Arthrobacter globiformis: one gene and its partner. Each later gene encodes a partner of the first gene's protein in a complex. Links are inferred from orthologs where the notes say so. Each region holds a gene or a part of one and is shown on either strand. Other genes may lie near its edges. The genes, in order: QFZ33_RS17805 and QFZ33_RS16935.

Region 1 (16,243 bases):
CCGACCGGTTGAGAGCCGCGAATCAAAGACCGCTCTTTCGTGGACCGGCCGTCTGGCAGCCCTGGCCTCGCTGGGTGACGCCAGCAGGCGGCGCCTTTTTGAGTACGTCGCCGGGCAGCCGTCGGCAGTGGGGCGGGACGACGCTGCGGCTGCGCTGGGCATGCCCCGGTCTACAGTGTCCTTCCACCTGGACAGGCTGGTCCGCGACGGGTTGCTCGCCGTCGAGTTCCGCAAGCTCGGCGAAAAGGCCGGCCCGGGGTCGGGCCGTCCGGCGAAGCTGTACCGCCCGGCCCTGGAAGAAGTGGGAGCGTCGGTACCGGACCGGAGCTATGACCTAGCCGGAGAGCTGATGGCCACCGCGATTGAATCCTCCATGGCCGGCGGGGGAGGGGTACGCGAGGCACTGGCTGACGCGTCCTATTCCCGGGGCCGTGCCCTGGGTGGGAACGGATCGTCCCTGGATGAAGTGCTCGGGAGCATTGGCTACATGCCCGAACAGGACGCCGAGGGCGGCATCATCCTGATGAACTGTCCTTTCCACCGGCTCGCTGACGGGCACGCGGACGTGGTGTGTGCCATGAACGGGGCGTTCTTGAGTGGTGCCGCCGCTGCCTGCGGGGTGCCGGAGGAGAAGGTGGTGGAGGACAGGACAGCCGGGCGCTGCTGCGCCAGGATCAGGCCCTGACTGATGCCCGGCGGTGTCGGAAACCCCGCGGCGTCTAGAATTTAAGCGTGCCTGTTTACCTGGACCATGCCGCCACCACACCCATCGCCGCCGAAGCCCTGGCTGCACTGACGCGCGAGCTGTCCCGGACCGGAAATCCGTCGTCCCTCCACGGCTCCGGCCGCCGGGCGAGACGCTCCGTGGAGGATGCGCGGGAAACCCTCGCCGCCGCGACAGGGGCCCATCCCTCGGAGGTCATCTTCACCTCGGGCGGCACCGAAGCGGACAACCTGGCCGTCAAGGGCCTGTATTGGTCCCGGCTGGCGGAAGACCCGCGCCGGCGCCGGATCCTGTGTTCCGCCGTCGAGCACCATGCCGTGCTGGACACTGTGGAGTGGCTGGAACGCCACGAAGGGGCGGAAGTTTCGTGGCTGCCCGTCAACCAGGACGGCGTGCTGGACCTCGAAGCGCTGCAGACCGAACTGGTGCGTGAGCCCGAGTCAATTGCGCTGGTGACGATCATGTGGGCCAACAACGAGGTCGGCAGTATCCAGCCCGTCCACCGGGTGGTAGAGCTTGCGCACGCCGCCGGCGTCCCGGTGCATTCCGACGCGGTCCAGGCGTTCGGCTCCGTTTCCTTGGATTTCCGGGCCTCCGGGCTGGATGCCATGTCCATCTCGGGACACAAGATCGGCGGGCCGGTCGGCGTCGGTGCGCTCATCCTTGGCCGGTCGGTGAAGCTCACGCCGGTACAGCACGGCGGCGGCCAGGAGCGTGACGTCCGCTCGGGGACGCTCGACACGGCGTCCATAGCGGCCTTCGCCGCCGCTGCTGACTGGGCCGCGAGGAACCTTGAGGCCGAGGCGGCGCGGATTTGCGGGCTGCGCGACCGGCTCATCACGGGGGTCCGTGACGCGGTTCCGGCGGCGGTGCTGCGCGGCCCGGAGGGCGAGGGGCGACTGCCCGGCAACGCCCATTTCACGTTCCCCGGCTGCGAGGGCGACTCCCTGCTGTTCCTCCTGGACCTCGCCGGCGTCGAATCGTCCACCGGCTCCGCGTGCACGGCAGGTGTTCCGCGTCCGTCGCATGTCCTCCTTGCCATGGGCCTGGACGAGGAGACCGCGCGCGGTGCACAGCGCTTCACCTTGGGGCATCCTTCGACGGAAGCGGACGTCGATGCACTCCTCGCGGCCCTGCCAGGTGCTTATGCCCGGGCGCGGCAGGCCGGAATGGCCGGGCACGAATCCTCCATTCAGACGGCTGCCACCGTTGCCCGGCAGGGGTCCGGCATCAGCTGATCCGGTATCAGCTGGTCACTGCCATCACCTGATCCCGGGCATCAGCTGGTCGAGCGGAACCGTCTCGTCCGCCAGCCGCTCGGCAGGCACCTCGGTCCGGCCGGTGATGAGCGCCTTGATGGTCTTCTGGGCACTTGGCTTGACGGACCGCGGCCAATTAACGCTCATGCCGGCCACAACACGCCCGTCCTGCTGCCAGAAGGCCACGAACTCCTTGCTGTCCAGCGAGCCGCGGATGACCGGAGCCGCCTTTGCTGCGAGCGACGGGAAGCCCGAGTACTCCATGCTGACGTCGAACTGGTCGGTGTAGAAGTAGGGAACCGTGTCCAGCACAACGTCCTGACCAAGCATGGCCCTGGCCGCCACCTTGCCGCCGTTGAGCGCGTTGGACCAGTGTTCGCTGCGGTGGTGCTCGCCGGTAAATGGATGCAGTGCATTGGCGGCGTCGCCGGCAGCAAAAATATTCGGAGCGCTGGTGCGGAGCGAAGCGTCCGTGAGGATACCGTTGCGGACCTCCAGCCCGGCCGCGGTGGCGAGTGCCGTTTCCGGAACCACTCCTACTGCGATGACCACGATGTCCGCGGGCAGGCGCTCGCCGGCGTCGGTCACCACGGCGGTCACCATTCCGTTCTGTCCGGTGATCTCCCTGGCGGAGGCGGGGAGCCGGAAGTGGACTCCGTTGTCCTCGTGCAGGGTGCGGAAAAAGCTGCCAACCTCTGGGCCGATCGCCGCGGCAAGCGGGATGTCCTCAAGCCCGAGCAGTGTGACCTGGTTGCCGTAGGTGCGTGCCGCCGCGGCCAGTTCCATCCCGATCCAGCCGGAACCGACGAGCACAACGTTCCGTCCGCCAGGCGACAACTGGTCCCGCAGGCGGCGGCTGTCGTCGAGCGTGCGGAAGGTGGTGACGCCGTCCAGTTCCTTGCCGCTCAACGGCAGTGTCCGGGGCGCCGCGCCGGGCGCCAGCAGCAGCGCCCCGTATCCCTGGATTGTTCCGTCTGCGAAGCGGACAGCGTGGGCTGCCGGATCAACCGATGCCACCGGTGTGGCCAGCCGGAGGCTGACGTTGTTGTCGGCGTACCAGCTCTCCGGCGCGACCTCGACGGCATCCTCCCCGGCTTTGCCGAGCAGGTACTCCTTGGACAGCGGCGGCCTGAGATAGGGAGGGTGCGGCTCGGTCCCCACGATGGTGATGTTCCCGGCGTATCCTTCGGCGCGCAGGGTGCGGGCCGCCGTCGCTCCGGCCAGCCCTGCGCCGGCGATGACAATGCTTTCAGGGGTCATAGCCCTACTCGATTCAGCCGGCAGGCCAAAGACCCGCATTCTAAAAATGATACTCTTGACTTTAGAAGGCCCGGCCGGGACCGTCAAGGAAATTTAGGCCTTGATTCCGGTAGCAAGTAGAATAGTTCGGCAACCCGTGCGTCCTGGGTCCAAATCCAACAGAAAGCCATAATGCGAGTTCTAGCAGCCATGAGCGGCGGAGTTGACTCCGCCGTTGCCGCCGCCCGCGCCGTCGAGGCGGGGCACGACGTCGTTGGCGTTCACCTCGCGCTATCGAGGATGCCGGGCACCCTGCGCACCGGCAGCAGGGGCTGCTGCACCATTGAAGATTCGCGCGATGCCTGGCGGGCCTGCGACGTCCTGGGGATTCCCTACTACGTGTGGGACTTCTCGGAGCGGTTCAAGGAGGATGTGGTCCAGGACTTCATCGACGAGTACGCCGCCGGCCGCACCCCCAACCCCTGCATGCGCTGCAACGAGCGCATTAAGTTTGCCGCCCTGCTCGAAAAGGCGATCGCCCTCGGGTTCGATGCCGTGTGCACGGGCCACTATGCCAAGGTCATCGAGGACACCGACGGAAACCGCGAGCTGCACCGGGCCGCCGACTGGGCGAAGGACCAGAGCTACGTCCTGGGCGTGCTCACCCATGAGCAGCTGAAGCACTCCATGTTCCCGCTCGCGGACACCCCGTCGAAGGCGGAAGTGCGCGCGGAGGCCGAACGGCGCGGACTGTCAGTGGCCAACAAGCCGGACAGCCACGACATCTGCTTCATCCCGGACGGCGACACCGCCGGATGGCTCGCGGAAAAGATCGACATGACTACGGGCGACATCGTGGATGAGACCGGCGCCAAGGTGGGCGAACACGGCGGAGCGAACACGTTCACCGTCGGGCAGCGGCGGGGGCTGAAGCTTGGCCGGCCGGCGGCGGACGGCAAGCCGCGGTTCGTGCTGGAGATCCGGCCGAAGGAAAACAGGGTGGTGGTGGGCCCCGAGGCCCTGCTGGCCATCGACGAGATCCGCGGCATCAAGGTGTCCTGGGCCGGCCTGCCCATCGATGAGGTTGACTCCGGCGCCGACTTTGACTGCCATGCGCAGGTGCGCGCACACGGCGACCCCGTTCCTGCCATTGCGCGGATGGAGCGTATTGCCGACGACGCCGGGATCGAGCGGGACAGCCTTGTGGTGACCCTAACCGATCCGCTGCGCGGTGTTTCGCCGGGCCAGACCGTGGTGCTCTACCAGGGCAGCAGGGTCCTCGGCCAGGCGACCATCGACGCTGCGCGGTCCCTGCAGCGGGCGCAGCTCTAACCGTGCTCCGGTTCTCGGAGTAGGAACGGCCGGCGGATGATCCGCCGGCCGTTTTTTGTTCGGCGTTTCCCGTTTCTGGCCGGTCTGGTCAACCGGGCGCAACCCCATCTGATAAATTTTGTGTCTCAACTCACACGATGCAATGTTTCACCGGGCAACCTTCTGGTTGAATCAGAGGCATCAGCGGGCTGCCCGCACACGAGTCAGATCGGGCACCCCGCGCGTACTCACCGAACAGAAAGTTCACAGATGGCAAAGAATCAGAGGGCCTTGCGGAGCGCTATCGCGCTGGCAGGCGTTTCCGCTTTCGCACTCACGGCCTGCACCGGCCCGTCCGGAGGCGGGGGAACATCCACCGGCGGCGCCGGCGGAGGGACCATCACCTACGGGACCACGGACAAAGTTGTCACCCTTGACCCTGCCGGATCCTACGACGCCGGCTCGTTCATGGTCATGAACCAGATCTATCCGTTCCTCATGAACTCCAAGCCCGGATCAGCCGAGGCCAGCCCGGACATCGCGGAATCCGCCTCCTTCACGAGCCCCACGGAATACACCGTGAAGCTTAAGCCGGGCCTCAAGTTCGCCAACGGCCACGCGTTAACGTCCTCGGACGTCAAATTCTCCATCGACCGCGTCGTCAAAATCGCTGACCCCAATGGGCCGGCGTCACTGCTCGCGAATCTGAAATCGGTGGCAGCCAAGGATGATTCCACGGTCGTCTTTACGCTTAAGGCGGCGAACGACCAGGTCTTCCCTAGCGTCCTCGGTACCAACACCGGTCCCATCGTCGATGAAGAAGTCTTTCCGGCGAACAAGATCATGAGCGACGACGAGATCGTCAAGGGCAAGCCCTTTGGGGGCCAGTACACTATCGAGAGCTACAAGAAGAACGAGCTTGTCAGCCTCAAGGCCAACCCGGACTACAACGGCTTGCTCGGCAAACCAGCCAACGACGGCGCCAACATCAAGTACTACGCCGACTCCAACAATCTGAAGCTGGACGTGCAGCAGGGCAACATCGACGTTGCCGGCCGCAGCCTGACAGCCACCGACGCCGCGGACCTTGAAAAGGACTCGAAGGTCAAGGTGCACAAGGGACCCGGCGGCGAACTGCGCTACATCGTCTTCAATTTCGACACCATGCCCTTCGGCGCCAAGACCGCCAACGCCGACGCCAAGAAGGCGCTCGCCGTCCGCCAGGCCATGGCCGACATTGTCGACCGAGACGCCATCGCAACCCAGGTCTACAAAGGCACCTACCTTCCTGCGTTCTCCGTCGTTCCGGATGGACTGCCGGGTGCAGCGCAGCCCCTCAAGGAGATGTACGGCGACGGCAACGGCAAGCCCGACCTTGACAAGGCCAAGAAGGCGTTCGCCGACGCCGGCATCACCGGCACGGTCAACATCAAACTGCAGTACAACCCCGACCACTACGGCAAGTCCTCCGGCGATGAATACGCCATGATCAAGGAACAGCTGGAAAAGTCGGGCCTGTTCAAGGTGGACCTGCAGTCCACGGAGTGGGTGACCTACTCCAAGGCACGCACCGCGGACGCCTACCCGGTCTACCAGCTTGGCTGGTTCCCTGACTACTCCGACGCGGACAACTACCTCACGCCGTTCTTTATCCCGGGCAACTTCCTCAAGAACCACTACGAGAACCCGGCGGTCACTGACATCATCAAGAAGCAACTGGTCACAGCTGACAAGACCGAGCGCGAAAAGTCTGTCGGCGACGCGCAGACGGCCGTCGCCAAGGACCTTTCCACGTTGCCGCTGCTGCAGGGCGCCCAGCTGATGGTGGCCGGCGCGGATGTCAAGGGCGTAGAACAGACGCTGGACCCGTCATTCAAAACCCGCCTCGGAGTGATCTCGAAGTAGGGCTCCACCCCATCAGGTCCTGACCAGCCAAGGAGGCGGGACGCCTTCCGGGCGTTCCGTCTCCTTGCTGGCCGGTGAACAGCGGATTCCGGATCCGTGACGGGCCCGGAAACACAGAATCAGGCAGTAATGACAACTCTCATTGAGGCGCCGCCAAGCGACGCAGACGGCCTTTTGCCGACAAAGAAAAAGAAGTCCGGCGGGGGACTGGGCCAGTACATTCTGATCCGGTTCCTCCTGATCTTTCCCACTATCTTCATCCTGGTCACCATGGTGTTCTTCCTCATGAGGATCACCGGCGACCCCATCACGGCTGCCATGGGCGGCCGCCTGCCTCCGGAGCAGCTGCAGCAGCGGATTCACGATGCCGGATACGACCGGCCGCTCCCCGTCCAGTACTTCGAATACCTGGCCCAGCTGGTGACCGGCAATTTCGGCACCACCCTGTCTGACAACCGCCAGGTAACTGAGATGCTGGCAACCTATGGTTCGGCCACGCTCGAACTCACCATTAATGCACTGATCGTCGCGCTTTTGGTGGGCATTCCATTCGGGATGATCGCCGCGCACCGGCGTGACCATCTTCCCGACGCGGTACTGCGCGTTTTTGCCATTCTCTGCTATGCCACACCCGTATTTTTTGCCGGTTTGCTGCTGAAGCTGACCTTCGCCGTGTGGCTGGGCTGGCTGCCCGTGGCAGGTCGGGCGAAAACCTCCAGCGAACTTGCCCTCACCGGGCTCCAGGCACCAACCGGAATCTATTGGCTGGACGCGCTCAGAAGCGGCAATATGGCCGCCCTCGGCGACGTGATGGCGCATGCCGTCCTGCCCGCTGTTGCCCTGGGCCTGCTGACAGCAGGCATCTTCCTCCGTCTGGTGCGAACCAATCTCATCGGCACACTGGGCCGCGACTACATCGAAGCGGGCCGCTCCCGGGGCGTCAGTGAATTTCGGCTGGTCACCAAGCACGCCTACAAGCCTGCCCTAATCCCCATCATCACCGTCATGGGCCTCCAGATCGCGGTGATGCTCGGCGGCGCAGTGCTTACGGAAAAAACCTTTGAGTGGAAAGGGCTGGGCTTCCAGCTGGCCAACTACCTGACGGCCCGCGACTTTGTGGCCGTCCAGGGCATCGTAGTCCTCCTGGCCGTCATCGTCGCCATCACCAACTTCATCGTGGACATCGTGGCCGCGCTGATCGATCCCCGTGTGAGGTACTGACAATGAGCACCAACCCTCCAGTGGAAGCCAGCGTGCACCGCAAAGCACCGCTGCTCAAACGGCTGCCCGTCATTTCCCATTTCAACAAAAGCGTCGGACTCCAGCGGGGCATGCTCGTCGTCGGCCTCGTCCTGACGGGCACGTTCCTCCTGACCGCCATTTTCGCGCCGCTCCTCGCCCCCTATGGATTTGCGCAACTTTCCGACGCCGACGGCAGCTTTCCCACGCAGCAGGCTCCCGGCGGAAAGCATCTGCTGGGCACCACCGTGGGCGGCTACGATGTCCTGTCCCGGGTCATCTGGGGCTCCCAAACCGCCATCCTCGTGATCCTTGTGGCCGTGGTGCTGTCCATCTTCGCCGGCGTCATCCTCGGCCTGGTGAGCGGGTATCTCGGCGGCTGGCTCGACCGCATCCTCGTGGTGGTGGCAGACGCCATCTACGCGTTCCCGTCACTACTGGTGGCCATCGTCATGGCCATCGTCATCAGCGGCGGCGAGTCCAGCCTCTTTGGCGGCGTGCTCGCCGCGGCGATCTCCATCACCGTGGTGTTCATTCCGCAGTACTTCCGGGTCATCAGGGCGGAGACCATCAGGCTCAAGGCCGAACCCTTTGTCGAATCAGCGAAGGTGGTGGGTGCCTCCAGCATCCGCATCATGGGCAGGCACATCTACCGGAATGCCACCCGCACCCTTCCGCTCATTTTCACCCTGAATGCCTCAGAGGCGATCCTGACCCTCGCGGGCCTGGGCTTTCTGGGATTTGGCATCGAGCCCTCGTCCGCCGCCGAATGGGGCTTCGACCTCAACAAGGCGCTGGCGGACACCACGTCAGGCATCTGGTGGACCGGCGTGTTCCCGGGTCTCGCCATCGTCTGGACGGTGCTTGGCCTCACGCTGGTGGGGGAGAGCATCAACGACCTCAACGATCCCCGCCTCCGCGGGCGCAAGCGCGCCGGGAACAAGGGCGGACCCGACCCGACCGCGGCGGCCCGGGCAGCCATTTCAGCAGATGTGAGAAGCTCATGACCATCAATATCGGATCTGTTTCTGACCGGCACGCCGCCGGCACCGGACCGGTGCTGGATATTGACCATCTCAAGGTCACGTTCGCCACCGACGCCGGGGACGTCTACGCCGTCAAGGACGTGAGCCTTGAGGTGAAGGCGGGGGAAGTGCTCGCCATCGTCGGTGAATCCGGTTCTGGCAAGACCGTGACGGCCAAGACCATCCTGGGCCTGCTGCCGGAAACTGCCATCAGCTCCGGGGCGGTGCTGATCAACGGCAGCAACGTCATCAGTGTCAGCCCGGGGAAGCTGCGCCAGATCCGGGGACGTGACGTGGCCATGGTCTTCCAGGAGCCGTCCACGGCACTGAACCCCGTGTTTACGGTCGGCTGGCAGATCGCCGAAGGGATCCTTGCCCACGCAAGCCGGGACAGCGGCAAGCGGGTTACGGCGAAAGAGGCGAAGGCCAAGGCCGTCGAAGCCCTGCGCAAGGTGGGGATCCCGGACCCGGAAACCCGCGTCAACTACTACCCGCACCAGTTCTCCGGCGGCCAGAAGCAGCGCGTGGTCATCGCCGCAGCGCTCGCCCTGAACCCGGGGCTGATCGTGGCCGACGAACCCACCACCGCCCTGGACGTCACTGTGCAGGCGGAGATCCTGGAGCTCCTGCGGGACCTAAGGGACAAGTACGGGACGTCCATTGTGCTGATCACGCACAACATGGGCGTCGTGGCCGACCTCGCCGACCGCGTCGTGGTGATGTACCAGGGCGACGTCGTCGAGGAAGCCAGCGCGAGATCCCTCTTCGCCGATCCGCGGCAGGACTACACGCGGAAGCTGCTGGCCGCCGTCCCGCACCTTGGCCGGCACTCGGCCTCCGAAGGTATGACGGAGCGGGCGCACCAGGGCGGGCAGGTGCTGGTGGAGGCCAAGGGCCTCACCATCGAATATCCCGGACGGCTTGGCAGCCCCGCCTTCAAGGCAGTGGACGGGGTGAGCTTCACGGTGTCCGAGGGCGAGGTGTTCGGACTCGTTGGCGAGTCCGGCTCCGGGAAGACCACCATCGGCCGGGCCATCGCCGGCCTCAACCGGACCACCGGCGGAAGCCTGAACGTCCTGGGCTACGAGATGCTGAACTTCAAGGAACGGACCTTCAAGCCGCTTCGCAAGGAGATCGGGTTCGTCTTCCAGGACCCGGCAGCGTCCTTCAACCCGCAGCTGACCATCGGCGACTGCGTCGCCGAACCGCTGGTCATCCACACAAACCCTTCACCGGCGCAGGCGCGCAAGCGCGTGGGTGAGCTGCTGGAGTCAGTCCAGTTGCCGGCGTCGTACGCTGACCGTTTTCCGCATGAGCTGTCCGGCGGGCAGCGCCAGCGCGCCTCCCTGGCGCGGGCGCTAATCCTGAACCCGAAACTGCTCATCGCCGATGAGCCGACGTCGGCGCTGGACGTTTCGGTGCAGGCGAAAGTCCTGGAGCTCTTCCGTGAGATCCAGCGGGAGTTCGGGTTCGCGGCGCTGTTCATCAGCCACGACCTTGCGGTGGTGGATATGCTGTCGCACTGGGTCGGGGTGCTGTACAAGGGCAAACTCGTTGAGCAGGGAATCGGTCATCACGTCATGAGCTCTCCGCAGCATGACTACACGAAGCGCCTGATCGCGTCGCTGCCTGTCCCGGATCCGGCCGAGCAGGCGAGGCGCCGGGAGGACCACCGCGCCCTGTTGGGCATCTGAGCACAAATGGCACGGCAAACTGGCGTCCCCGCCCTCCGCAGAGGGCGGGGACGCCAGTTTTCGCTGTTCTAGTCAGAAACCACCTTGATGTTGAATACGCTGTCCCCCTGCTTGAGGAAAATCCGCAGCCACAGCGGCAGCCACATCTCCATGCCCCGTGCCGCCTCGAGCGGGCCCAGGTCCCTGATGTGTTCGGTCCGCCACCCAAAGTCCAGCAGGAGTCCGGCCACCACTTCCTTGGCCTCTGCGTCGTCCCCGGCCATGAACACGTCGTGATCCCCACCTGCCAGCCGGTCCGGCGCCACCATGACGTCGGCGCGCATGGTGTTCAGGGCCTTCACCACGCGGGCCGTGGGAAACGCCCTTTGGATGGTTTCCGCGAGGCTGTCGGTGTTCGAGATGGAGAGCGACGGCGGGAAGCCAGCCGAATGGTCCAGCGGGTTGGCCACATCGATCAGCACCTTGCCGGCGAGGTTCTTCGTGCTGGCCGCAGCCAGCACGTCCAGCGAAACCGCGCCGGGAGTCGCGTTGATGACCACCTCGGCCTCCGCCGCGGCGTCGAAGAACGTCGCGGCTTTGGCTCGCGGCCCCGCCGCCGCTGCCCACCCCACGGCGGCCTCGTTGGTGGCGGTCCGAGACCCGAGAACGACGTCGTGCCCCGACTCCACGAGTTTTCCCGCCAGGGTTCTGCCCGCCACACCGGTACCAAGAACTGCGATCCTCATGTGCATCCTCCCTCATCAATATGCGCGAACACTTCATTCTCTGCCAGCATCCTTAACACGGGCAGAGAGTCCTGCGGTGCCCATAGACTGGAACCATGACCGAGCTGAACCATGATCTGCCTGACACCGACTCATACAATCCTGCCGCCAGCTCTCTGGCCGGGCATGTGGATCCTGCGGTGATGGCGGAGCTGCTATCAATCCGGTCAAGTATCGACAACATCGATGCAACCCTCGTCTACCTTCTAGCGGAGCGGTTCAAGGCTACGCAGAAGGTGGGATTCCTCAAGGCTGCCCACCGCCTCCCTGCGGGGGACCCCAGCCGTGAAACTGCCCAGATCGCTCGGCTCCGCCGCCTCGCCGAGGACGCGCAGCTGGACCCGGCGTTTGCGGAAAAGTTCCTGAACTTCATCATCGGCGAGGTGATCCGGCACCACGAGGCGATCGCAGAGGACCACAACGCCGGCGGCGGAACGGCCAACGGGTCGGCCAGCCCCTCCGCGCCGATTACTGCCTAAGCCGTGCCGGACCTAGACCTTCAGCTGCCGGCCCAGGTAACTGCCACCGCCCTTGGACCATGGCCGGGCCAGGACCCGGTGGAGGCCACCCGCATCATCCGCGGTGAGCTCGGCAGCCCGCACCTTCCTTTTCTGGCTGAACTTCCCGACCGCGGCGTCGGTGCCGACGCCATAGGCCGCACCGCCTCACTCCTGGTGGACCTGGCAGTGGACGTCCAGCCGCACGGCTGGCGGATCGTTGACCGGCCCGGGCGTGACCTGGTCCGGGCAAGGTCTGCCCTGTCCACGGACATCAACGTGCTGGCCGATATCGCCGGCGAAGAGGACAGCGCCGCCGATGAATTCAAGGTCCAGCTGCGGGGCCCCCTGAGCCTGGCCGCCGGCCTGCACCTGCACAACGGCGAGCGTGCCCTGATCGACTATGGCGCCCGCCGCGATATCGCTGCTTCCCTCGCCGCCGGGGTTGGTGCGCACTTGGCCAAAGTGTCCGCCGCCGTTCCAGGGGCCAGGCTCGTGGTGCAGCTGGACGAACCGGACATAGCCTCCGTCCTCGCCGGCACCATTCCCACCTCCAGCGGCTACCGGACCCTGCGCTCCGTCCCCGGACACGAGGTCACGGAGCTCTGGCGCGTGGTGGTTGACGCCCTTCGCGGGGCCGGCGCCGCCGAGATCGCCATTGCGGTGCCGGAGATCGAGGCCCCGTTCGAAAGGATCCTGTCTGCCGGCGCGGACGCCATCGCGGTTCCGCTGCGGGCCCTGACCACCCGGCAGTGGGAGCAGCTCGCGGAGGCAGTCGAAGCCGGCAAGCGGCTCTGGGCAGGGGCCCTGCAGGTTGACGGGCCGGGCGGCGTGCCGAAGGCATCCGACGTTGTTGAATCTGTCCGGCGTCCGTGGCAGCAGCTGGGACTGCCGATCGCGGCGCTCGGCACGGTGCGGGTCACGCCGTCGGGCGGCCTTGAAAGGCAGTCACCCGCCGCCGCGACGGAAGTCATCACCCGCCTGACCCAGGTTGCCGACGGCCTGAACCAGCTGGCGCTCGGTTGATCAGCGCCCGGCCGAGCATGCTGGAGCTGCCTTAGCTTCGTCTCTCCCAGCGGTCCGGCCTGGCATGCGCCGGAATGAAGCCAGCCGAAGAACATCCGGGCGGATACGGTTCCAGCCGGTAGTCGAAGTGCCCCGCATAAACCAGGACGAGGCCGAGCTGCGGCTGGATCACCTTGACCTGGATCCTGTGCCGCCCGGTTTCCCCCGCGGCCGGATCCCACCACTGCTCCGCGTACGCTTTCGCGTCAAGGGCGGCTGGCAGCGGCAACCGGAGCGGGCCGAGGAACACCCGCGATACTTCGGAGACTCCCCGCAACCGGCCCTCGGCCGTCACGCCGAGGTTGAGGTCCGTGACCAGCCGGTGGTACCGGCCCACATAGTCAACGAGGCGTGCCTGGCCATCGGCGCCGCCCGCTTCCACACTCGTGGTGTCTTGGAAGATCCTTCTCCTGCCGGGGAAGAATATCTCGCGCCGGGCGGTCAGGCTGGAGCGGCCGAAAGGATCGAGATGCGCATGGTTCTCGATCCGGAACGGCACGCCCTCGCCGTACTCCGGAAAGAATGCCTGCTCACCGGCGGTCAGCCGAAGCATCGGCCGCAACCACTGCTGCCTGCAGCCCGCCACGTCGAAAACGCCCTCGCCGACGCCAAAGCTGCCGGAACCCGGGGCAAGCGAAAAGTACTCCTGCAGTTCCGGCTGCAGCCGGAAGAAAGCGGCGCCCAGCGCCTGGCGGTAGATCGGGGCGTTCACGGCGGCTCCTGACATCTGGTCTGATGATTCTGCATTCCGGCTGACACTCACAGCCGCCCTGCCGCCTTGAGCCGGATATAGGCATCGGCCAGCGCCGGCGGCAGCTGGTGAGGTTCGGCGTCCACCACTTCGACGCCGAGTTGGCGGAGCTGGGCACTCACGGCTTCCCGCTCGAGCAGGGCTCGTTCCGCGGCCGCCGCGCGGAACACCTGGGCCGCCGTCGTCCTGTCCTGGAGCATCTCGCCAAGCAGGGGGTCCCGGACCGACGCCACCACCACTACGTGCTGCTGGGCGAGGCGCGCCGCCATCGGAATGAGGCCTTCCTCCGGCGCGCCGCCATCCAGTGAGGTGAGCAGGACCACGAGCGAACGGTGCGCCGAAACTGCCCGGACCTGGGCAGGCACCTGTGCCCAGTCCAGCTCGATGAGTTCTGCCTGCAGCGGCGCCGCCGCCTGGACCAGCTGCCCCAGCAGGTTGCCGCCCGCCGCCGTGCCGGCCCGGGCGCGCATCCTCCGGTCGAAGGCGAAGAAATCGACGCGGTCACCGCCGCGTTCGGCAAGGACACCCAGCAGCAGTGCGGCCTCGATGCCGGTATCCAGCCGGGGCTCGTCGTTCACGCGCGCAGCGGCGGTCCTCGATGTGTCCAGCATGATCACCACGCGGCGGTCGCGCTCCGGCCGCCAGGTGCGGACGACGACGGCGGAGCGTCTCGCGGTCGCGCGCCAGTCGATGGAGCGGACGTCATCGCCCCGGACATAGTCGCGCAGGGAGTCGAATTCGGTTCCGGCGCCGCGGATCTGCACTGCCGCCTTGCCATCGAGTTCCCGCAGCCGGCGCAGTTTGGACGGCAGGTGCCGCCGGGAATTGAAAGGCGGCAGCACCCGAAGTGATCCGGGAGCGTGCACGGTTTTTTGGCGGGCGGCCAGCCGGAGCGGCCCGAAGGAGCGGACTGTGATGTGGCGCGCCTTGAGGTCGCCCCGCCGTACGGGCCTGAGCCTGACGCTTAGGCGGCGTCTTTCACCGGCCGGAACTTCTGCCGCCTGGACCGGGTTTTCCGCCCCGGCGGAAGGCTGCCAGGCGTCACGCACCAAGGCCCTGAGCCTTCGCGTGCCACGGTTATGCACCGTCAGCACAGAGTCCGCCGCGCCCCCAAGCGTGACGTTGGCGGGCGCTGACCTTTCCACCGATACCTGCTGCAGTGCCGCAGCCAGCAACACGTCCAGCAGGATCAGGGCACCGAGGACCAGGAGCACGGCAAGCACGGTCAGCCAGCCGGGAAAGAGGAGGACCGGTGCCAGCCCGGCCGCCGCCAGGAGTACGAACCGCCCGGAAATGGCCACGGGATCAGCGGGGGACCGGCACGGAGGCCAGGATGCTGCCCAGCACGTCGTCCACCTGGACACCGTCCATCAGGGCTTCGGGCCGGAGCGCCACACGGTGCCGCAGGCACGGCTGTGCCAGCGCCTTGACGTCATCCGGAGTGACAAAGTTCCGGCCTGAAAGCCAGGCCCAGGCCCGCGACGTGTTCAGCAGTGCTGTGGCGCCGCGCGGCGAGACGCCAAGCTGGAAGGACGGGGCCGCACGGGTGGCCCGGACCACGTCAACGATGTAGCCCAGCACCTCCGGCGCCACTTCGACGGCGGCTACTGCCCGCCGTGCCCGTTCCAGTTCGTCGGCCCCCGCCACCGGGCGGATGCCGGCCGCGGCGAGGTCACGGGGATCGAAGCCGGCGGCGTGCCTGCGGACGACTTCGATCTCGGCGGCACGGTCAGGCAGGGGCATGGTCAGCTTGAGGAGGAAGCGGTCCAGTTGAGCCTCGGGCAGGGGGTAGGTGCCCTCGTATTCGACGGGGTTTTGCGTGGCCGCCACGATGAAGGGCACCGGCAGCCGGCGCGATACGCCGTCCACGGACACCTGGCGTTCCTCCATGGCTTCCAGCAGTGAGGCCTGGGTCTTGGGCGGCGTCCTGTTGATTTCGTCGGCCAGGAGCATGTTGGTGAAAACCGGGCCTTCGCGGAAACTGAAGTCCGAATTGGCGGCGTCGTACACCAAGGACCCCGTGACGTCGCCGGGCATGAGGTCCGGTGTGAACTGCACGCGTTTGGTGTCCAGACTCAGGGCAGCGGACAGGGCCCGGACCAGGAGTGTCTTTGCCACGCCCGGCACGCCCTCGAGCAGCACATGTCCGTGCGACAGCAGGGCGATCAGCATGCCGGTGACCGTGGAATCCTGGCCCACCACTGCCTTGGCCACCTCATGCCGGACGTCAAGCAGCGCCTGCCGGACAGGATCCGGGGCATGATCCGGGGCGTGCGGAGCGGCCATGGTGCCCACCGGCGCTACGCCGTAGGTCCCGTCGCCGTAGGTCCCGTGCGGGTGGCCGTTTGGCTGCTGGCTCATCTGGCCTGTACCTCTTTCTCTAGTCGGACAAGGTCCTGGGCCCAGCGCACAAGCTGGGCCTCGGTCGCGGGACGCTGTTGCAGGAGCTGCTGTATTTCGGCGGCGTTCCGGTCCAAATGCCGGCCTGCGGCGGCCGCCACTTCAGAGCCGGTCACGTCAGAAAACCCGGCTGCGGTACCCACCCGGAGTGCCGAGGCAAGCCGGACGATGGTGCCGGCACGGAGTGTGTCCGCCGCCCGGGCAACGTCGTGGGCCTCGTGGTACAGGCGGGCCCTGCCCTCGGCGGTTTCCGCGGATTTCACCACCACCGGCAGGGGTTCGAAGACCAGCGGGCCCAGGCGACGTCCGCGCCACAGCACGGCAAACAGGGCCACCACAATGAGCCACGGGGCCACAAACGCCGACCACG
Region 2 (7,228 bases), 190 kb from region 1 along the record:
GGCCCTGGACCCCGTGGCCGTCGCCGCCTCGAACAACCCGTTGCTGAAGACGCTCACCGCCGCCGTCTCCGGCAAGCTCAACCCCAAGGTTGACCTCGTGGACACCCTCAACGGCAGCGAGTTCACCGTATTCGCACCGGTGGACGACGCCTTCGCAAAGGTCGACGCCGCAACGATCGAGACGCTCAAGAAGGACGACGCCCTCCTGAGCAAGATCCTCACGTACCACGTGGTCCCCGGCCAGATCACCCCGGACAAGATTGTGGGCACGCACAAGACTGTGCAGGGCGGATCGGTAACCGTGACCGGGACCAAGGATGCCCTTAAGGTGGACGGCGGCAACGTGATCTGCGGCGGCGTACAGACGGCGAACGCCACCGTTTACCTCGTGGACTCGGTGCTGATGCCCAAATAGTCGCTGGGCCTGTTCCGGGAGTTCTTCTGGGCAGAGGCCGCGGTTCGCACCCGACAGTGCGGACCGCGGCCTTTTGTTGTTCCGTCAATTAGACTGGGTGGCGGGCAAACGCCGCCCACGCGCACCCCAGCAGTCCAGAGGTGGTAATCGAGTGCCCAGCAGTATCCCGCGCCGTACGGCCCTCAAGACCGGTGCCGTCCTTCTGGGCCTGTCGCTCACTTCCTGCACGAGCGAAGCCCAGCCCACGCCGTCGTCCGTTGCGGCAAGCACCAGAACACCTGCCGCTGCCCCGTCGGCGACCTTCACGTTCGGCACGGCATCGCAGCCTCTGGGCCTGGACCCCGCCCTGGCCAACGACGTCGAATCGCAGCGGGTCACCCGGCAGATCCTGGAAGGGCTGGTGGGCGTCGACCAGACAACGGGCGAGCCCACGCCGCTGCTGGCAACGCAGTGGACGGAATCGTCGGACGGCCTGGCCTACACCTTCACCCTTCGCCCGGGCATCAAGTTTCACGACGGTTCCCCTTTCAATGCCGACGCCGTCTGCACCAACTTCGACCGCTGGTTCAACTTTTCGGAGGCCCTTCGGAAGCAGGCTCCGGGAACCACCTTCAAAGGGGTCTTCAAGGAGCATGCCGACCACCGGGAGCTGTCCGTCTTCAAATCCTGCACCGCCCTGTCGGCGCTGCGGGTGCGGATCAGACTCACGGAACGCTTCACCGGCTTCCTGCAGGCCCTAACGCTTCCCGCGTTTGCCATCTCCTCCCCCAAGGCTCTCGCCGCCGGGAAGGCCGATCAGCCCAGCCTGCGGCGCGGCAGCCAGGCACTTTCCGCTTACGCCACCCATCCCGTGGGTACCGGCCCCTTCCGTTTCTCCGCCTGGGACAGCGCGGGAGTGACGCTCGCGGACAACAAGGAGTACTGGGGCACCCGGGGACAGATCGCCACCCTCAAATTCGTCACCTACGACCACCCGCAGACGCGGCTGCAGGCCCTGCTGGACGGCAGGATCGACGGCTATGACGCCGTGACGGTGGGAAACTTCGACCAGCTGGTCAAGCGCGGCAAGCAGATCATCCAGCGGGACCCGTTCTCGGTGATGTATCTCGGCATGAACCAGGAAATTCCGGTACTGAAGAACCTCAAGGTCCGCCAGGCCATCGAGCTGGCCATCGACAAGGACACGCTGATCAGGCGCTTCTTCATCGACAACACCGCCCAGGCTTCGCAGTTCGTTCCGCCCAAGCTGAGCGGGTTCAACAACAACGCACCCGCACTGGGCTATGATCCCCGCAAGGCGAAGGAACTCCTGGCAGAGGCCGGCTACAAGGGCCAGGCCCTGAAGTTCTACTACCCCATGAACGTCACACGGCCGTACCTGCCCACGCCGGAAAAGATTTATGCGGAAATCAGCCGCCAACTCACGGCGGTGGGCCTGAACATCCAGCCCGTCCCCGTGGACTGGACGGACGGCTACCTGCAGAAGGTGCAGAACCCGGGCGACCATGCCCTGCACCTGCTCGGCTGGAACGGTTCCTATTCCGACGCGGACAACTTCCTCGCCCCGCTCTTCGGCGAGAAGAACGGCGAGTTCGGCTACCAGGACCCGCAGGTGTTCTCCAAGATCGACCGCGCCCGCGGACTCCCGGACGGCCAGGAACGCACCCAGCAGTACCAGACCATCAACGCCCAAATCGCGGAGTCCTTGCCCGCCGTCCCCATCGCTTTCCCGATCTCCGCCCTGGCCCTGTCCGACCGGGTGATCAGCTATCCCGCCTCGCCGGTATTAAATGAAGTTTTCACCAAGGTCCAGCTGAGGCCTTGACGTAGGGGCGCAATTTCAGTTAGAGGGCGGTACAGGGATATTCTGTGACAGCCAGAGCCGCCTACGGGAGACTGATTGTGACCTTCATTTCCAAGACCCAACATGCCGACGTCGTCCTTATTGGTGGCGGCATCATGAGCGCCACGCTGGGTGCGTTCATCAAGCAGCTCGAACCCAACTGGACCGTCTCCCTGTTCGAGCGGCTCGACGAGGCCGGCCTGGAGAGCTCAGGACCGTGGAACAACGCCGGCACCGGACACGCCGCGCTGTGTGAGCTTAATTACTCCCCCGCCGCCAAGGACGGCTCGGTCAATCCTGCCAAGGCACTGCACATCAACGAGCAGTACCAGCTGTCCCGCCAGTTCTGGTCCCACCTGGTGGACAACTCCCTGATCGGCTCGCCCAAGGGTTTCATCAACACCGTTCCGCACATGAGTTTCGTCATTGGCGAGGACAACTCCAGCTTCCTCAAGACCCGCTACAACGCGCTCAAGGAGCACACCCTGTTCCGGAGCATGGAGTACTCCGAGGACTTCGCGCAGATCGCCAAATGGGCGCCGCTGATCGTCAAGGGCCGCGACACGAAGCAGCGCGTCGCCGCCACCCGCGCTGCCGAAGGCACCGACGTCGACTTCGGTGCCCTCACCCGGGAGTTGACCGGCTACCTTGCCAACAACGGCGTCGAAATCAACTACGGCCACAACGTCACCGATCTCCGCAGGGCGTCCGACGGCGGCTGGGACCTTTCGCTCAAGCACCCCGCTTCCGGTGAGCGCGGAAGCATCCGGGCCAAGTTCGTCTTCGTCGGCGCGGGCGGCGGAGCGCTGCACCTGCTGCAGGCTTCCGGCATCCCGGAAAGCAAGGGCTTTGGCGGGTTCCCGGTCTCCGGCCAGTTCTTCCGCTGCACGGACCCGTCCCTCGCGTCCCAGCACAACGCCAAGGTCTACGGCCAGGCTTCCGTCGGCGCGCCGCCCATGTCCGTGCCGCACCTGGATACGCGCTACGTCAACGGCAAGCGCTCCCTCCTGTTCGGCCCGTACGCCGGCTTCTCTACGAACTTCCTGAAGAACGGCAGCTACCTCGATCTCCCGCTGTCCATCCGGCCGAGCAACATCATCCCGATGCTCGCCGTGGCCAAGGACAACATGGACCTGACCGCCTACCTGGTCAAAGAGGTGGCCAAGCGCCACGGTGACAAAGTGGAGGCGCTGCGCGAGTACTACCCGGAGGCCCAGGACGGCGACTGGGAACTCATCACCGCCGGCCAGCGCGTGCAGATCATCAAGAAGGATCCGAAGAAGGGCGGTGTGCTGCAGTTCGGCACCGAGGTGATTGCCGCCCGCGACGGTTCCGTCGGCGCCCTCCTCGGCGCTTCACCTGGAGCCTCCACGGCCGTGCCCATCATGATCGAGCTCCTGCAGAAGTCCTTCCCCAAGAACTTCAAGGGCTGGCAGTCCAAGCTCAAGGAAATGATGCCGGGCTACGGCGTCAAGCTCGACGAAAACCCGGAGCTGGCGGCGGAGCTCGAGAAGGCCACCGCCAAGAGCCTCCAGCTGGAAGCATCGCCCGCAGTCCAGCGGTGACCGTCCAGCGCTGACCGGCGCGGGTTGCGGCAGGCACCACCGAAGGCAAACAGTCCGTCGACTCAGGAGATCATGCGATGTTCCGGCTGGCCCAACTATCCCTCGGGAACCGCGCACTCATCGCGCTGATCACCATCTTCGCCTCGGTGTTCGGCGTGATCACCATGTCCTCGCTGAAGCAGGAACTCATTCCCTCGGTGGAGTTCCCGCGGATCACGGTGATCACGTCGATGCCCGGGGCGTCGCCTGAGGTGGTGGACAAGCAGATCAGCCGGCCGCTGGAGACGGCGCTGAACGGCGTCGAAGGCCTGGAGTCGACGTCGTCCACCTCCCGCAAAGGCGTCTCGCAGATCAGCCTGGTGTTCACCTACGGTTCCAACCTGGACCGGGCCCGGAACCAGATCGACCGGGCAATTTCCAACGCGAAGCGCACGCTGCCGGACGACGTCCAGCCCCAGGCCATCGCCGGCAGCATCAGCGACTTCCCCATCGTCTTCCTCGCCGTCTCCTCCGACAAGCCGCTGAGCGAGCTGAATACGGACCTTCAGCGGCTGTCGGTACCGAGGCTGCAGAAGCTCGACGGCGTCCGAGGCGCCGACGTGACGGGCGGCGCCAACCGGCACATCCTGATCCAGCCGAACGCGGCCAGCATGGCCGCCGGCGGTGCCAGCATCCAGTCGGTCCGGAATGCCCTGACCAACAACGGCGATCTTGTTCCGGCAGGCACGATTGAGGAGAAGGGCCAAAGCCTCTCCCTGCAGATCGGCAGCCCGGTCGACTCGGTGGCCGCGGTGAAGTCCCTGCCGCTCAGCGGGGCCAAAGCCGGCACCACCATCGGTTCTGTGGCCGACGTCAGCATCAAGGATGACCCGCGCACATCCATCACCCGGACGAATGGCCTCGAGACGCTGGCCATTTCCGTGACGAAGAAACCCGAGGGCGACACCGTGGCGCTCTCGCACGCGGTGAAGGATTTGCTGCCACAGCTCGAGGCGGAGCTTGGCTCGAACGCCAAGTTCACCCCCGTCTTCGACCAGGCACCTTTTATCGAGAAGTCCATCAAGGACCTCACCACGGAGGGCCTCCTGGGCCTCGGTTTCGCGGTGGCCGTCATCCTCGTCTTCCTCATGTCCGTCCGCTCCACCCTGGTCACCGCCGTCTCCATTCCGCTGTCCCTGCTGATCACCTTCATCGGCCTGTCCGGCACGGGGTATTCGCTGAACATCCTCACGCTCGGCGCGCTGACCATCGCCATCGGCCGGGTCGTGGATGACTCGATCGTGGTGATCGAGAACATCAAGCGGCACCTGAGCTACGGCGAAGCCAAGCTCACCGCGATCCTCACCTCCATCCGTGAGGTGGCCGGCGCCATCACCGCCTCCACGTTGACGACAGTGGCCGTCTTCCTCCCGATCGCCTTTGTCGGCGAACTCACGGGCGAACTGTTCCGTCCGTTCGCCCTGACGGTCACCATTGCGCTGCTCTCCTCGCTCCTGGTGTCCCTGACCATCGTTCCCGTGCTCGCGTACTGGTTCCTGAAGAGTCCCGCCAACGGAGACGCCGGCTACGCCCCCCGCTCCGCCCGGGAAGTCCAGGCGCAGGCAAACGAGGCCGAGCAGCGCAGCCTCCTGCAGCGCGGATACCTTCCCGTCCTGAACAAGACCCAGAAGCACCCCGTGCTCACCCTGATCGCCGCGGTCCTGGTCCTCGGCGGGACCGCTGCCATGACGCCGCTGCTCGCCACCGACCTGCTGGGACGCTCAGGGGAGAACAGCATGACGGTCAAGCAGGAACTGCCCGCCGGCACGAGCCTCGAAGACACCAGCGCCGCGGCCCGGAAGATCGAGGACGTGATCCTGGCCATCGACGGCGTCAAGGACGTCCAGGTGACCTCCGGCAATTCGCAGGCGGGCTTCACCGCGCTGACGTCCTCGGGCGCCTCCAACTCCTCATTCACCGTTGTCACCGACGAAAAAGCGAACCAGGGCAGGCTGCAGGACGCAGTCCGCAGCCAGCTTGCGGCTGCCGGTGCTGCCGGCAAGATCTCCGTCGGTTCCCAGCAGGGAGGCTTCGGAACGTCCTCCACCGTGGACATCACCCTGAAGGCGGCCACCTCCGAAGACCTGGGGAAGGCCAGCGACGCGATGGTCAAGGCGATGACCGGAGTTCCCGGAAGCAGTGAGGTGACCACCAACCTGGCTGCCAGCCAGCCCGTGGTGCAGGTGAAGGTAGACCGGGCCAAGGCCGTTGCCGCCGGCCTGACCGAAGAGCAGGTTGCGGGCGTCCTCGCCTCCACCATCAGCCCCGTCCCAGCAGGCACCGTGCGCATCGACACGGACGACTTCCCCGTCCAGATCGGCGAAGGAAAACGCTTCACCAGCATCGGCGCCGTCCGCAGCATCCCGCTCCCGACAGCGTCCGGCGCCATCCCGCTCAGCCGGATTGCCGCCGTCGAACAGGTGGAGGTCCCCGTCTCCATCACCTCCAGCAACGGCCAGCGGACAGCGCGGGTGTCCGTCACGCCGTCGGGATCCAACCTGGGCGCCGTTAGCGCGGAGGTGCAGCAGCGCCTCAAGGCCGTGGACCTTCCCGCCGGTGTGACCGCGGAGATCGGCGGCGCCACCACCCAGCAGGCAGAATCCTTCCGGCAGCTCGGCCTCGCGCTGCTGGCCGCCATCGCCATCGTCTACGTGATCATGGTGGCAACGTTCAAGTCGCTGGTGCAGCCGCTGATCCTCCTCGTTTCGGTGCCTTTCGCCGCCACCGGAGCGGTTGCCCTGCTCCTCGTCACGCGGGTGCCGCTGGGGCTGCCGTCGTTGATCGGCATGCTGATGCTCGTGGGCATCGTGGTGACGAACGCGATTGTGTTGATCGACCTGATCAACCAGTACCGGAACCCGCGTGGCGGCAATCCGGGGATGAGTGTTGCCGACGCCATCACCCACGGCGCCCGGCAGCGGCTCCGGCCCATCCTGATGACCGCGCTGGCCACAGTCTTCGCGCTGACCCCCATGGCCCTGGGCATGACGGGCGGCGGCGGGTTCATTTCGCAGCCGCTGGCCATCGTGGTGATCGGCGGCCTGGTGTCCTCCACCGCGCTGACGCTGGTGCTCGTCCCTGTGCTGTACCGGCTGGTGGAGGGGCGGAGGGAGAAAAAGGAGCTCAAGCGCCAGCTCAAGCAGCGTCCCGGCTTCTCCTCCGCCGATGACGACGTCGATGCCGAGTTCGCGGACTGGACCACCGGCATGGTGCCCAAGCTCAGCGGACGACGTGCCGCCCCCGACTCCCCCGAATGACCCCGCCGCGTCACCACTTCTCCTCCCCACCCAACTAGGTCGCAGTTCAGGGCGTTCCCAGCGCTGGGAACGCCCTGAGCTGCTACCTACATGGGTGTCCGTCAGGGAA

What was found.
Region 2: the proteins of QFZ33_RS17805 (region 1) and QFZ33_RS16935 are in contact, whole or in part, in a cryo-EM structure (PDB 8Z1Y), measured with the Escherichia coli proteins. The link is inferred for Arthrobacter globiformis from one-to-one orthologs.

What each region holds. Positions count from the first base shown.
Region 1 is NZ_JAUSXI010000001.1:3,829,104-3,845,346, reverse strand. What follows is about bases 5,792-8,613. They hold QFZ33_RS17805 (ABC transporter permease), read left to right. Parts: upstream 5,792-6,567; coding sequence 6,568-7,659; downstream 7,660-8,613. Other genes in these bases: QFZ33_RS17800 (ABC transporter permease), read left to right, coding at 7,662-8,613; QFZ33_RS17810 (ABC transporter substrate-binding protein), read left to right, coding at 5,792-6,438. Also shown: QFZ33_RS17830 (helix-turn-helix transcriptional regulator), read left to right, coding at 1-685; QFZ33_RS17825 (cysteine desulfurase family protein), read left to right, coding at 733-1,962; QFZ33_RS17820 (NAD(P)/FAD-dependent oxidoreductase), read right to left, coding at 1,987-3,243; tRNA 2-thiouridine(34) synthase MnmA, read left to right, coding at 3,415-4,554; more of QFZ33_RS17810, read left to right, coding at 4,804-5,791; more of QFZ33_RS17800, read left to right, coding at 8,614-8,684; QFZ33_RS17795 (ABC transporter ATP-binding protein), read left to right, coding at 8,681-10,396; QFZ33_RS17790 (NADPH-dependent F420 reductase), read right to left, coding at 10,465-11,121; QFZ33_RS17785 (chorismate mutase), read left to right, coding at 11,217-11,639; QFZ33_RS17780 (hypothetical protein), read left to right, coding at 11,643-12,683; QFZ33_RS17775 (DUF4166 domain-containing protein), read right to left, coding at 12,715-13,434; QFZ33_RS17770 (DUF58 domain-containing protein), read right to left, coding at 13,482-14,774; QFZ33_RS17765 (AAA family ATPase), read right to left, coding at 14,779-15,759; QFZ33_RS17760 (DUF4350 domain-containing protein), read right to left, coding at 15,831-16,243. UniProt on the Escherichia coli protein: Part of the ABC transporter DppABCDF involved in dipeptide transport. Responsible for the translocation of the substrate across the membrane.
Region 2 is NZ_JAUSXI010000001.1:3,643,265-3,650,492, forward strand. Bases 1-2,903 are described here. They hold QFZ33_RS16935 (ABC transporter substrate-binding protein), read left to right. Parts: upstream 1-566; coding sequence 567-2,240; downstream 2,241-2,903. Other genes in these bases: QFZ33_RS16930 (fasciclin domain-containing protein), read left to right, coding at 1-415; QFZ33_RS16940 (malate:quinone oxidoreductase), read left to right, coding at 2,318-2,903. Outside these bases: more of QFZ33_RS16940, read left to right, coding at 2,904-3,823; QFZ33_RS16945 (efflux RND transporter permease subunit), read left to right, coding at 3,901-7,119. UniProt on the Escherichia coli protein: Part of the ABC transporter DppABCDF involved in dipeptide transport. Binds dipeptides and accepts a wide range of side chains, including small neutral, bulky hydrophobic, and positively and negatively charged groups. Tripeptides are poor substrates.